One region of the Clostridium sp. LY3-2 genome, then DNA from elsewhere that is predicted to be linked to it. Evidence: riboswitches for the same ligand, from Rfam matches in the RefSeq annotation. Region 1 holds a riboswitch; each other region holds the start of a gene.
The links. Region 1 has a riboswitch for thiamine pyrophosphate ahead of tenA (thiaminase II). Riboswitches for the same ligand answer to the same signal wherever they lie in the genome.
Positions count from the first base shown of each region.

Region 1 (4,291 bases):
TAATATCTCCTAATTTTTTCTTTATCATTTCAAATAGTTATATATTTAACATTATTTTCAAAAAAAGATAGCCAAAAATTTGGCTATCTCTTTGCTTTTTCTACCTTTAAAGTTTTTCCTTTAATCTTTTTATTTTTTAATTCATTTAAAACTATTTGACCTTTACCATTTAAAATATCAACATAAGAACCAGAATCATTTATTTCGATAACTCCAACATCATCTGATGTAATCCCTCCAATACTTAAAACAGTACCAACTATATCTATCTTTCTTATCTTTTTCTTTTTTCCACCATTTAGATAAATCTTCATAACTTTAGATTTAGCTTTTTCTCTTTTAATAGTTTTTAATGGTTTTGATTTTAAAACTTCTATATTAGCTTTATTTATAGGTAAATTATCTAAATCATCTGAGTAATTATCTATATTAAACCCTATATATTCTTCAATTCTGTCTAAATACTTATCTTCAAAAGGAGTTACAAAAGTAATAGATTTTCCTTTATTGCCGTTTCTCCCTGTTCTACCGATTCTATGAACATAAGCTTCTTTTTCTACTGGGATATCAACATTTATAACGTGTGATATATCCTCAACATCAATCCCTCTAGAAACTATATCAGTAGCTACTAAAATTCTATAATCTCCATCTTTAAAACTATTCATTTTTCTATTTCTATCTTTTTGTAAATTATCTCCGTGAATAAAATCTACAGAGTATCCTAATGCTTTTAAATAATCATAAACTTTAGCTACATTATCTTTAGTCCTACAAAAAACTACAGCTCTTTTAGGTCCTTCATTAAGTAATATATTATTTAAAGTTTGAAGTTTTAAATTCCCTTCTACTTTAACTAAGCTATGGCTTATATCTTCGTTTGATACTGATGCACCTTTAATATCTATAAGTATAGGTCTATCCATATATTCTTCGCTAAGTTTTTTGATTTCATCTTTAAATGTTGCTGAAAAAATCATAGTTACTTTTCTTTTAGAAATCCTTCTAAAAACACCTGAGATTTGACTTATAAAGCCCATATTAAACATTTCATCCGCTTCATCTATAACTAAATATTTTATGTTACTCCCCTTTAAAGTCCCTCTATCTAAGTGGTCTAAAACCCTTCCTGGAGTTCCGACTACTATTTGGCATTTATCTTTTAAACTCTTTTCTTGATCTTTAAAAGATTCTTTTCCAATTAAACTTACAACTTTAATTTTTTTATGTCTACCTATATTAGATAATTCTTCTTTTATTTGAATTGCAAGTTCACGAGTAGGGGCAAGGATTAAAGTTTTAGGAGTTTCTTCTAAAAACTCTGATCTTTCTATTAAAGGAATTCCAAAAGCTAAAGTTTTTCCGCTTCCTGTTTTTGCTTTAACTATTAAATCTTTATTTAATAGAGCTTCACCTATAACCTTATCTTGAACTTCTGTAGGCTTTAAAAACCCTAATTCATCTAATGATTTTATTATTTTTTCATTTATTTTAAATTTTATAAATTCGTTTTTCATATATATCTCCATCTTTACGTTATACTTTCTTTTGCTAGTATAACATAAAGATTTAGATAATATTATTTATTTGCAATTCTTTTTATCTTATTTATTGGTAATAAAAATAAAACTATAAGAGTTATTACACTTTCAACTCCCATACTTGAACCATTATAAATAATAGAATATAAAAGTACATTCATTCCCTTTGGTGCAAAATTTCCGAAAAATACTACACCTGAAATAATGCAAGTAACTAAACTTAAAAACATAGCTAGTCCACTTCCTAAAATGTACTTATACTTCTTATCACTTCCAAAGATACCTGAAAGTCCTAAAACCATATTTGATAAAATATAATCTAATAAAATTTGAACAGGGTGAACTACAAACCCACCAATTAAAAGTTCTAATATTCCAACTATAAGCCCTGATGTCATCCCTACCCTAGCTCCATAAATTATAGATAATAATAAAATGGGAAGCATTGAAAGAAGGGTGATTCCTCCTCCTTGAGGATACTTTATAAATTGTATAGTATGCAGTATAAATGATGCAGCGCTCATAACTCCAATTATTACAAGTTCTCTAGTTTTTAACCGCTTATTTTTAAGTTCTCTTATATAAAAGATAAATACTATTATTGTAAAAATTACTATTAAGCTATTTATAATCATTTATATCCCCTACTTAATTTTATATGCCATATCCCAAAAATTCATTTCGTGCATACATGACATTATAAATATTTTCTTTAGTTTTTCTTTTTTATCATCACTTAAATCTTTGCATTTTTCATCTACATAATCTAACCACTCTCTTGTAAATTCATCATAAGATTCATCACAGTAGATATCTATCCAAGGTTTATAAAAGTTATTTTCTAATGTATCTTTATATTTATCTCTTAAAGCTACTCCTATATAGTTATAGCTCCAAGTACAAGGAAGCACAGCTAAAGCTATATCTAAAATATCACCTGTAAGTGCAGTTCCTAACATAAAATTTGTATAGCTTGAATTGATTATATTTATCTCCATATTTTCTACTTCTTTTGGAGTAAACCCAAAGTCTTTTAAATATTTTATATGAGTTGCTGTTTCGTCTTCCATAGTACCTTCAACTGATTTATAATAAAATCTCATCTCATCCATAGTATCTGCTTTAGTTACTCCAATACAAAAAACCTTTGCATAATCTTTAAGATATAAATAATCTTGAATTAGATAATCTCTAAACTTTTCTTTATCTAAAGTTCCCTTTCCCATTTCGTCTACAAAGGGATGCTCTACATATTTATCAAATATCCCTTTTGCTTCTTTAAATAATTCATCAGTAAATTTTTTCATAAATTTTCTCCTCCTAAAAAAAGCTAGCCCTAAAACCTAATAGGACTAGCTAAATTTATGATATATGAAAAAAACAAAGGCTTTCTTTAAATAAAGAAAGCCTAAAAAAATCATAATTAAATTAATTAAAAGCTTCCCTCCGTTGGCATTATCCATATCAGGTAAAAGGGTCAGTAATTTTAAATTACCTCTCAGCCAATATTATTAGCTCCCCTAGCGTATTTATTTTATTTATTTCTAAAAACAGTATACACTAAACAAATATGATTGTCTATTTAATGTGGTCAGTTGACCTTTCTAAAATTCCAGTTAAAAATGCTAAAACTACTCCGTAATTAGTTATAGGAACATTTTTTTCTTTGCAATAGTTTATTCTGTTTATTACAGTTTTTCTATTAATCATACAAGCACCACAGTGAATTACTAAATCATACTTTTCTATATCTTCTGGAAAATCATTTCCCATTCTGTGAACTATCTCTAAATTTCCTCCCACATATTTTCTTAAAAGGTTTGGAATTTTAACCATACCTATATCTTCGTGAGATACGTTATGAGTGCAGCTCTCAGAAATTAAAACCTTAGAATTTTCTTTTAAGTTTCTTATAGCATTCACTCCATCTATAAACACATTCAAATCACCTTTTTGTCTAGCAAAAAGAATTGAAAAAGAAGTTAGTCTTATATCTTCTTTAACTATTTTACTTACCTCTTTAAAAGCTTGTGAGTCAGTTACTACTAAGTCTACATCTTTAATATCTTCAAGTGCAGATTCAAGTTCAGTATCTCGAACTACATAGCTCTTTATACCGTTATCTAAGCAATCTCTTATAAGTTGAACTTGTGGAAGAATAAGCCTTCCTTTAGGTGCTTCTGAATCTATTGGAACTACTAAAATCACTTTTCCACCATAAGGGACTAAATCTCCAATTAAGCTTTTATCTTCCTCTTCTTCTTCTATTAAATCACCTATAAGTTTTCTAAGGTCTTCTATACCTTCACCTGTTACTGTAGATGTACAGATTGAGTTTTTATTTTTACCTTTTAAGCTTCTAACAATTTCAGTATTTGCTATTTCTGATTTATTTAAAGCTACTATAAATGGAATGTTAAACTTTTTAGCTTCGCTTCTCCATCTATAAAAACTATCTAAATCCGGGCTACTTCCGTCTAAAACAAAAACTGCAACGTCTGTATTTCTTAAAACTTCCATAGTTTTTTTCTTTCGTAAATCCCCAAGCTTTGATGTATCTTCAAGTCCAGCTGTATCAATTAAAAGTATAGGACCGACTCCTATAAGTTCCATAGCTTTTTTAACTGGGTCTGTTGTAGTTCCCATAACGTCTGAAACTAATGATACGTCTTGGTTTAATATACAATTCATAAGTGAAGATTTTCCGCTATTTGTGTTACCGAAAATAGCAACGTGTTTTCTATTTGCAT
Region 1 covers NZ_JAMDLQ010000014.1:153,513-157,803, reverse strand. Annotated here, with positions in the region: gene M4I33_RS04670 (DEAD/DEAH box helicase) at 84-1,517, opposite strand; gene thiT (energy-coupled thiamine transporter ThiT) at 1,580-2,176, opposite strand; gene tenA (thiaminase II) at 2,186-2,848, opposite strand; TPP riboswitch at 2,966-3,073, opposite strand; gene hydF ([FeFe] hydrogenase H-cluster maturation GTPase HydF) at 3,120-4,291, opposite strand, start outside.

Region 2 (4,291 bases), on a different contig from region 1:
AATAATAATGCTTTAGGTATGGTAAGGCAGTGGCAAACTTTCTTTTATGATGGAAGATATTCAGAGACAACTTTAGACAGACAAACAGACTTTGTAAAACTTGCAGAAGCCTATGGAGGCGTAGGTTATAGAGTAACAAAGAGAAGTGAACTTAAAGAGGTTTTAGAGGAAGCTTTAAAATCAAAAGTTCCTGTAGTTATAGATTATTTAATAAATAATGATAAAAAAGTTTTTCCTATGGTTGCACCTGGTGCGCCAATAAATCAAATAATAAGTGAAGAAGATGTTTAAGATATAAAAAGGGGGAAGAAAAAATGGCAAAAATGTTTTATGAAAAAGATACTAATTTAGAATTATTAAAAGGAAAGAAAGTAGCAGTTATAGGTTATGGAAGTCAAGGGCATGCACACGCATTAAACTTACAAGAAAGTGGAGTAGATGTTGTAGTTGGTTTATACGATGGAAGTAAATCAAAAACTAGAGCAAAAGAAGCTGGACTTGATGTAAGGGAAGTTAGTGAAGCTAGCAGGATAGCTGATATTATAATGGTATTAGTTCCAGATGAAAAACAAGCAGAACTTTATAAAAATGAAATAGAAGGAAACTTAGAAAAAGGTAATGCATTAGTTTTTGCACACGGATTCAATATTCATTATTCACAGATAGTACCACCTTCAGATGTTGATGTTTTTATGGTAGCACCAAAGGGGCCAGGGCATATGGTTAGAAGAACATATACAGAAGGCTCTGGAGTTCCATGTCTTATAGCTGTTTATCAAAATCCAACAGGTAATGCTAGAAATTTAGCGTTAGCTTATGCAAATGGAATCGGTGGGGCAAGAGCTGGGATTTTAGAAACAACTTTTAAAGATGAAACAGAAACTGATCTTTTTGGAGAGCAAGCTGTTTTATGCGGAGGGTGCACAGCTCTTATAAAAGCTGGGTTTGAAACTCTAGTAGAAGCTGGATATGCACCTGAAAATGCATATTTTGAATGCTTACACGAAATGAAATTAATAGTTGATTTATTATACCAAGGCGGAATGAGTATGATGAGATACTCTATTTCAGATACTGCAGAGTATGGTGATTACGTTGTTGGAAATAGAATAGTTACAGAAGATACTAAAAAAGAAATGAAAAAAGTTTTAAGTGAAATTCAAGACGGAACTTTTGCAAGAAATTGGCTAGTTGAAAATAAAGTTGGAAGACCATACTTCAATTCAAAGAGAAGGCTTGAAAGCGAGCACCAAATCGAAAAGGTTGGTAGTGAACTTAGAGAGATGATGAGCTGGATTGATACTAAGAACTTAGATTAATAAAAGCCACCTAAAGTGGATAGTCTATTAATAGACATTCCCTATAATATATATACAAACTTAAAAGAAGGCTATGCTTTAAGAATTTATTGCATAGTCTTTTTCTATACTTAAAGTATAAAATTAACATATTATAAATACTCTGTTAAAAGGTATATGAAATAATAAAGGTGAGAAACTATATTATATATAATGAAAGAGAGGGTAAACATTATGAAAGATTTAAAAAATAACGATATGAAAGACATAAAAGATTACATAGAGATAGAAGACTACAAAATGAACTGTGGAGACAAAGATAAAGATTGCCACCATATAAAAATAAAAAATGACAAAGCTTTAGACGGAAAAGAAGATGCTATAAAAAACTATTTCAAAGATATAGACAAAAAAGATGAAAAAGGAAGCAAATTAGTAGAAGAAAAAGGTGACTTTTCAATCTTTTTAGATAAGGTAAAATATAATTTAGGAACAGTAATAGAAGATTTAAATGTACTTTTAAATAGCTAAAATGTATAAAAAACTATTATATGTTAATAATCTAAATATGAACTATATAATGAATTAAAAGGGATACTTTCAAATTTTTAAAGTATCCCTTTTTATTTTATTTAATTTAAAGCATATCTAGGATTTACAGATTTAATAAGTCTTTTAATAGGTAATAGTTTAAATATCACCATAGTTATTAAACATTCTGCTAAAAGAAGCGGGAAGTTTACTGAAAGTGAGTAAACTACAGCACTCATTCCAGCTGGTGCGTAAGAACCAAAGAATACTGCACCTGAAATAAAGTGACATAAAAACTTAAAGAAAAATGCTATACCTATTCCAAGATAAGGTTTGTTTTTGAAATAACCAGCTAGTCCAATACAGATGGTTGGAAGTGGATAATCAAAAAGTACTTGTATAGGATTTATTATATAAGGGTCAGTTAAAAGAGAAATTATTCCGTATAAAAACCCAGTTAAAAATCCTACATAAGGTCCGTAGGCAAATGTAATTATAAGTATTGGTATCATACAACCTAAAGTTACTCCGCCCCCTTGAGGGAAGTGATATATTTTAAAGGTGTTAAGTATTGTAGATAAAGCTAAAGCAATACCTATATTAGTCATAAGCCTAGCATCTAGATTTACTTTTCTTATTTTAAATAAAGCTATTAATATTAGTACACATCCTATAACTGCTAAAATAGCAAAAGGATGTTTTCCTATCTCAATAAAATTATTAGATAGGGAGTTAATAAAATTTTCCATAAAAAAACCTCCTATAGTGCTAGAAGGAAACATAGTTAATTTAAATTTAAAACTATTGCTTCCCTACGCTGGTGTTACCCAGATCAGGTTAAAAGGGTTAATGAATAAATCATCTCTCAGCCAAAAAGGCACCCCTAGCACAAAATTTATTACTACTTAATTTTAATTCTAATTGAAAAAAGTGTCAAATCAAAAAAATAAAATAAAACAAAATATTTAAAAATATGATAATAATGGTAAAATAGTATTAGGGGGGATTCTATTGGAGAAAGGGTTAAAAAAGGTTTTTTTCGGGTATATAATACTCGTCTTAAACATCAATTTATTCTTTGTAGATCTTACTGCAGATTTTCTAGGTTACATTCTAATTGCAAACGGACTTAAAGAGTTATCATTTAAGAATGAAAAATTTAAGAACGGAATAATTATAGCTAGATTTTTAGCTACATATGAATTTTATACTTTGTCTTTAAAATTTATAGGATTATTAAATGTAGAAAATATATACTTAGATAGTTTATTAAATATTGCATTAAGTATATTAGGACTACTTTTACTAGATTCTATATTAGGTGGGATTTTTTTAGAGGCTAAAGATAAGAAAAATATGCAAATAGAAAAGGAATCTTATAATTTATTAAAATGCAACATAGTATATACTTTCATATTTTTAATATATAGTGCATTTTCACTAAATTATAATCACGTAGATTTTATAAAGATAATAAGTTCACTATTAATTTTATTTTCTTTTATACTTTACATTTATATGATTTTGTTTTTTAGAAAGGCGGGTAAAAAATTAGATGTGGCGTAATAAAAAAATATTAGTAATTTTAACTGCGTCAGTGATAACGTCTTATGCTTTTAACTTTATGGTATATGGAAATACACATTTAGATAAGACTGTATACAGAAAAGTTAAGGGAGAAATCTATAGCGTAAGAGAAGAAATACCGAAGATGAAATTTATAGAAGAGTCAAAAGAAGAATTTAACGAAAAGAGTTTAGATTATTTTAATTTAAATGATAGTAGAGCTAAAAACATAATATTCCCGGAAATAGGGGTTAGATTAAATCACTTTAAATATATTGATGATTATTATAACGGTAAATATTCAATAAAAGAGATTGATTACTTTAGTGATGATGATTTTGAAGTGAATAGAGATAATTTAATAAACGGAGAAAAGGTTGTAACTAAAGCTATTTTAAATGGTGGAAGCGACGAAGAGGAAGCTATTGACCTTGGGGAAATTCATTTAAAATTAAATGAAGAGAAGTTTAATCAAGGAAATTTATTAAAAAAGATTGGAATGAATTTTGACGATTTTGGATCTTATAAAAATTATAAGGTTAAAGAAGATTGTTATATAAATAATCTTCAAAGTAATTATATAGAAGAACTTTTAAAAAAGGGAGATCTGTATATAAATCAACAGGAAATACGAGATATTAAATTTCCTATGTACTTTAGTAAAGATGACATAATAAATATTGAGTATATCTTTAATGATGATAATAAGGACTTTGTAAATTCTATAGTAACAGATATAGTATTTGAAATTTTTAATAAAGATTTGCATAATGAAACTATATATTTTAGGGTAGATACTACAAGAAATGATCTATCTTTTGAAAATTTAACAAAGATAAAAGAGGAATCAAATGAAAAAATATGATTTAACACATTTTATTAAAGAAGAGATGAGT
Region 2 covers NZ_JAMDLQ010000022.1:40,613-44,903, forward strand. Annotated here, with positions in the region: gene ilvB (biosynthetic-type acetolactate synthase large subunit) at 1-291, shown strand, start outside; gene ilvC (ketol-acid reductoisomerase) at 315-1,319, shown strand; gene M4I33_RS07620 (hypothetical protein) at 1,533-1,829, shown strand; gene thiT (energy-coupled thiamine transporter ThiT) at 1,931-2,578, opposite strand; TPP riboswitch at 2,622-2,724, opposite strand; gene M4I33_RS07630 (hypothetical protein) at 2,841-3,395, shown strand; gene M4I33_RS07635 (hypothetical protein) at 3,385-4,260, shown strand; gene M4I33_RS07640 (cyclase family protein) at 4,247-4,291, shown strand, end outside.
Region 2: linked by a shared signal. The riboswitch ahead of thiT (energy-coupled thiamine transporter ThiT) and the one ahead of tenA (thiaminase II) in region 1 are both predicted to bind thiamine pyrophosphate.

Region 3 (4,291 bases), on a different contig from region 1:
CAGTTATATAATCTTCTTTACCTGTTATAACTATTATTGTTTTCTTTTCTTTTGAATAAGCTCTTAAATCTTTTCTAAGTTCTTCTGTGTAGCCTGAATCATCCATAGAGTCTATCCCTATAAATTCACTTTTAAGACCTAAAAGATTTTTAACTTCAGTTAAGTTCCCCTTAATTAAAGTTACTCCTATATCTAATAATTCTTTTACTAAATCTCTTCTAACTTTAGTAACGTGACAACCTACAGGATCTAAAACTATAGGAATATTATTTTCCTTAGCCTTTTTTGCTCCTTTTAATATGCTATCTGCCTTTTCACAGCCTAAAGTTCCTATATTTATATGAAGACAGTTAGATATAATAACGCCCTCTTCTATTTCGTATAAATCATCTATCATCATAGGTTTTCCACCGTATGATAATATAGTTTGAGCTACATCATTCATAGTAACTGTATTTGTAATTGAATCTACTAATGGGCTTGAAACCTTAAACTTTTCTGCATTTTTTAAAATATCTCTTAATTCCATACCACTTAATCTCCTTTATAATAAACCAGATTTTTTATATAACTCATAGAAATGATTAGTAGGACCTACCCCTTTTCCAAGTTCAATTCCATGTTCTATAGCAACTGTAATATATCTTTTACCTGATTTTACAGCTTCTTCTATACTCATCCCTTTTGCTAAGTTTGCGGCTATAGCTGATGATAACGTGCATCCTGTTCCGTGAGTGTTTTTAGTATTTAATCTTTCTTGTTTATAATAAGTAAACTTCTCTCCATCATATAAAAGATCAGTTGCATCGTCTTCTAAATGACCACCCTTAACTAAAACGTATTTAGGTCCAAGTTTTTTTAAATCTAATGCAGCTTCTTTCATATCTTCTAAAGTTTTTATTTCTCTTCCTAATATCTCCTCAGCTTCTGGAAGGTTTGGAGTTATAAGAGTTGCTAAAGGAAATAATTCTTCTATTAAAGTATCTTTAGCGTCTTCTGATAATAATTTAAATCCACTTTTTGAAACCATAACTGGATCTACTATAACTTTAGGAAGATTTTCTATATTTCTTAAAGATTTTCCTATAGCTTTTATTGATTCTATCTTTGAAACCATTCCAATTTTTACAGCATCAACTCTTATATCATCAAATATAACTTTTATTTGATCTTCAATCATATCAGGCGTTATATCTTGAATTGAAAAAACTCCTTGTGTGTTTTGCGCTGTAATTGCTGTTATTACGCTCATCCCAAAAACTCCATTTGCTTGAAATGCTTTAATATCTGCTTGAATTCCAGCTCCTCCTGAACTATCTGACCCTGCTATTGTAAGTGCTCTGTACATCTAAATCACCTTATCCTCTCAATTTATGTTTCTACATTTTTAAAAATATTTTCTATACTCTTTGACCTTAGTAGTAGATATGCTATTAATGCCCCTACTAAAGAACTGCTTGAAAACGGAATTATATAAATTAATAATCCAGCTTCCTTTCCCATAAGAAAAGCCGCTACAGGATATGCTATTAATGCGCCTATAATCCCAGTTCCAATAAACTCTCCAAAACACGCTACAATCTTACTTTTATATTTTTCATATAAAAGTCCGCTTAAAAAGGCTCCTATCATACTTCCTGGAAATGCTAAAAGGCTTCCTGTTCCTAAAATATTTCTAATAAAAGAAGCTATAAATGCATTTCCTAAAGCATAGAACGGTCCTAAAAGCACAGCTGATACAACATTTACAAAGTGTTGCATAGGAGATACTCTAGCTCCTAAAATAGGAATTGAAAAACTTCCTAAAATTACAGCTAAAGCTATTAAAAGCCCACTTAAAGCTAACTTATAACTCTTACTCTTTTCTATAAAAACATCCCCTTTTTCGATATTTTTAAAAATTAATTCTAAAGATATAAATTTCTTTAACAAAAAAAGTAGTTAGCCTTAAAAAGGTTAACTACTTTAAAATATCTAAATAACTTTATTTACTAAAATAGTTCTTCCCTACGCTGGCACTATCCAAATCAGGTATTGAGGGTTTAGGAAAAATCCAATCTCAGCTTTTAAAAGCTCCCCTAGAATTAATTTCTATTTACTTTTACTATTTTATGATATACCAAATTTTGTTTTAAGTCTACTTAAATACTAATCATCACCAAAAACTTTTCTTTTAAGTTCAAGTCCAGCTTCTGTAACTGCAACTCCTCCAAGTCCTGTTTCTCTTAGTGATGGTGGAAGTTGTTTTCCTACTCTATACATAGCTGTAACAGTATCATCAAAAGGAATTTTTGACTCTACTCCTGCCATTACTAAATCAGCTGTGCAAAGTGCACTTACAGCACCTGCTGCATTTCTTTTAGCGCAAGGAATTTCAACAAGTCCAGCTACAGGGTCACAAACTAGTCCTAAAATATTTTTTAAAACTATAGCACCAGCGTCTAAGCTCATCTTAACAGTACCACCCATCATATGAACTACAGCCGCAGCTCCCATAGCAGCAGCTGACCCACACTCAGCTTGGCAACCTCCTTCAGCTCCTGAAAGAGTAGCATTCATTCCTATTATAGTTCCAACTGCAGCTGCTGCAAATAAAGCATCTACAAGCTCATCTTCAGTTTTATTAAGCTTAGCACCTGCTGCAAGAACAACAGCTGTAAGTATACCACAAGACCCTGCTGTAGGACATGCAACTATTCTTCCCATAGAAGCGTTAACTTCAGATGATGCAAGGGCCATAGCCATAGCCATAACTGTAGTAGTTCCAGTTAAAGTTTCTCCTCGCTTTAAATATTCGTTTATTTTATATCCATCTCCACCTATAAGTCCACTTACAGAATAAACTTCAGTTTCAGTTCCTTCTGTTACTGCATCTATCATAACTTTAAGGTTTCTTCTCATCTTTTCAAATATAACTTCTCTATTTTCACCTGCATTTTGCATTTCACTTAAAAGAGCATACTCACTTAAAGAAATACCTTTATCTTCACATATTTTTAAAAGTTCTTCTCCACTTCTAGCTACCATTATTATTCACCGTCCTTAACAGGGTTTATCATTATTACTCTACTTATATGTTCTAATACTTTTATCTTATTTAATGTCTTTTGATCTAATTTATTATCAAGTTCGAAAACCATATTAGCGCCCTGTCCTTTTTGTCTTCTAAAAACGCTCATATATGCAATGTTAATTCCTTCATCATAAAGTAATCTAGTTACTTTTGAAACTACTCCTGGAACATCTTCTTGAGATATTATTAATGTTGGATAATCTCCAGTAAATTCTACTTTATTTCCATTAACTTCAGTCATTTTAATGCTTCCGCCACCTATAGAAGAACCAACGACTTCTCTAGTTTCCCCTGATACAGTCTTCATTATAAATCTAACTGTGTTTGGGTGAACATCTCCTAAATCTTCCTCTCTAAAAGAAAATTTTAATCCTCTTTCTCTTGCTATATCCATAGCTATTCTTAATCTTTTATCGCTAGGTTCCATCCCTAAAATCCCAGCAACTAAAGCTCTATCAGTTCCGTGTCCTTTGTAAGTTTTTGCAAAAGAACCATGAAGACCAAATACAACTTCAGAAACTTCATCACCAGCTACAGCTCTTGCAACTTTTCCAAGTCTTGCAGCACCAGCTGTATGAGAACTTGAAGGTCCTATCATTATAGGTCCTAATATATCGAAAACTCCAACATTATTCATAGTCTCACCTCATCTATTTGTATCAAATTTTGTCTATTTTTATCTATCTATAGTTTAATCTATTAACCTTGCTTTTATCAAGATAATAAAAAAATATCCTTGCTTAAAATTTAAATAACTTTAAAGCAAGGATATTTTAGATTTAATAATTTATTTTTTAATCTCTATAGAACTAGTCTTTTTAGGAGTTCCAAATAACCCCTCATACATAAGTTCAAAACCACCATCATTCATTTTTATGTCTGAATCGTCGTTTACATAAAAGTTATTCATAGTAGTTGTTATAAGTTCAAACTTTTGAAGATTATTTTGATCTAATAATACATCATAAAGGTAAGCTAAGTGGTCTTGTAAGTACTCTTGCATTTCTCTTACTTCTTCGTCAGTTAACTTTCCTTCATCATAAAGCTTTTTAGCTGGACCATTTCTAAATATAAAATAGGCTGAAGCCTTAGTAATATTTTTAATATAATCTTTTGTCTCCATTAATAAACACCTCAAAATTTTATTTCTTATTATTTATTTAACTATAATAATATAAATAAAACAAGATATTGCATTTTTTTACTTTAAATTATATT
Region 3 covers NZ_JAMDLQ010000013.1:16,052-20,342, reverse strand. Annotated here, with positions in the region: gene thiM (hydroxyethylthiazole kinase) at 1-529, opposite strand, end outside; gene thiD (bifunctional hydroxymethylpyrimidine kinase/phosphomethylpyrimidine kinase) at 545-1,348, opposite strand; gene thiW (energy coupling factor transporter S component ThiW) at 1,372-1,869, opposite strand; TPP riboswitch at 1,988-2,090, opposite strand; gene sdaAA (L-serine ammonia-lyase, iron-sulfur-dependent, subunit alpha) at 2,149-3,027, opposite strand; gene sdaAB (L-serine ammonia-lyase, iron-sulfur-dependent subunit beta) at 3,030-3,710, opposite strand; gene M4I33_RS03550 (hypothetical protein) at 3,861-4,196, opposite strand.
Region 3: linked by a shared signal. The riboswitch ahead of thiW (energy coupling factor transporter S component ThiW) and the one ahead of tenA (thiaminase II) in region 1 are both predicted to bind thiamine pyrophosphate.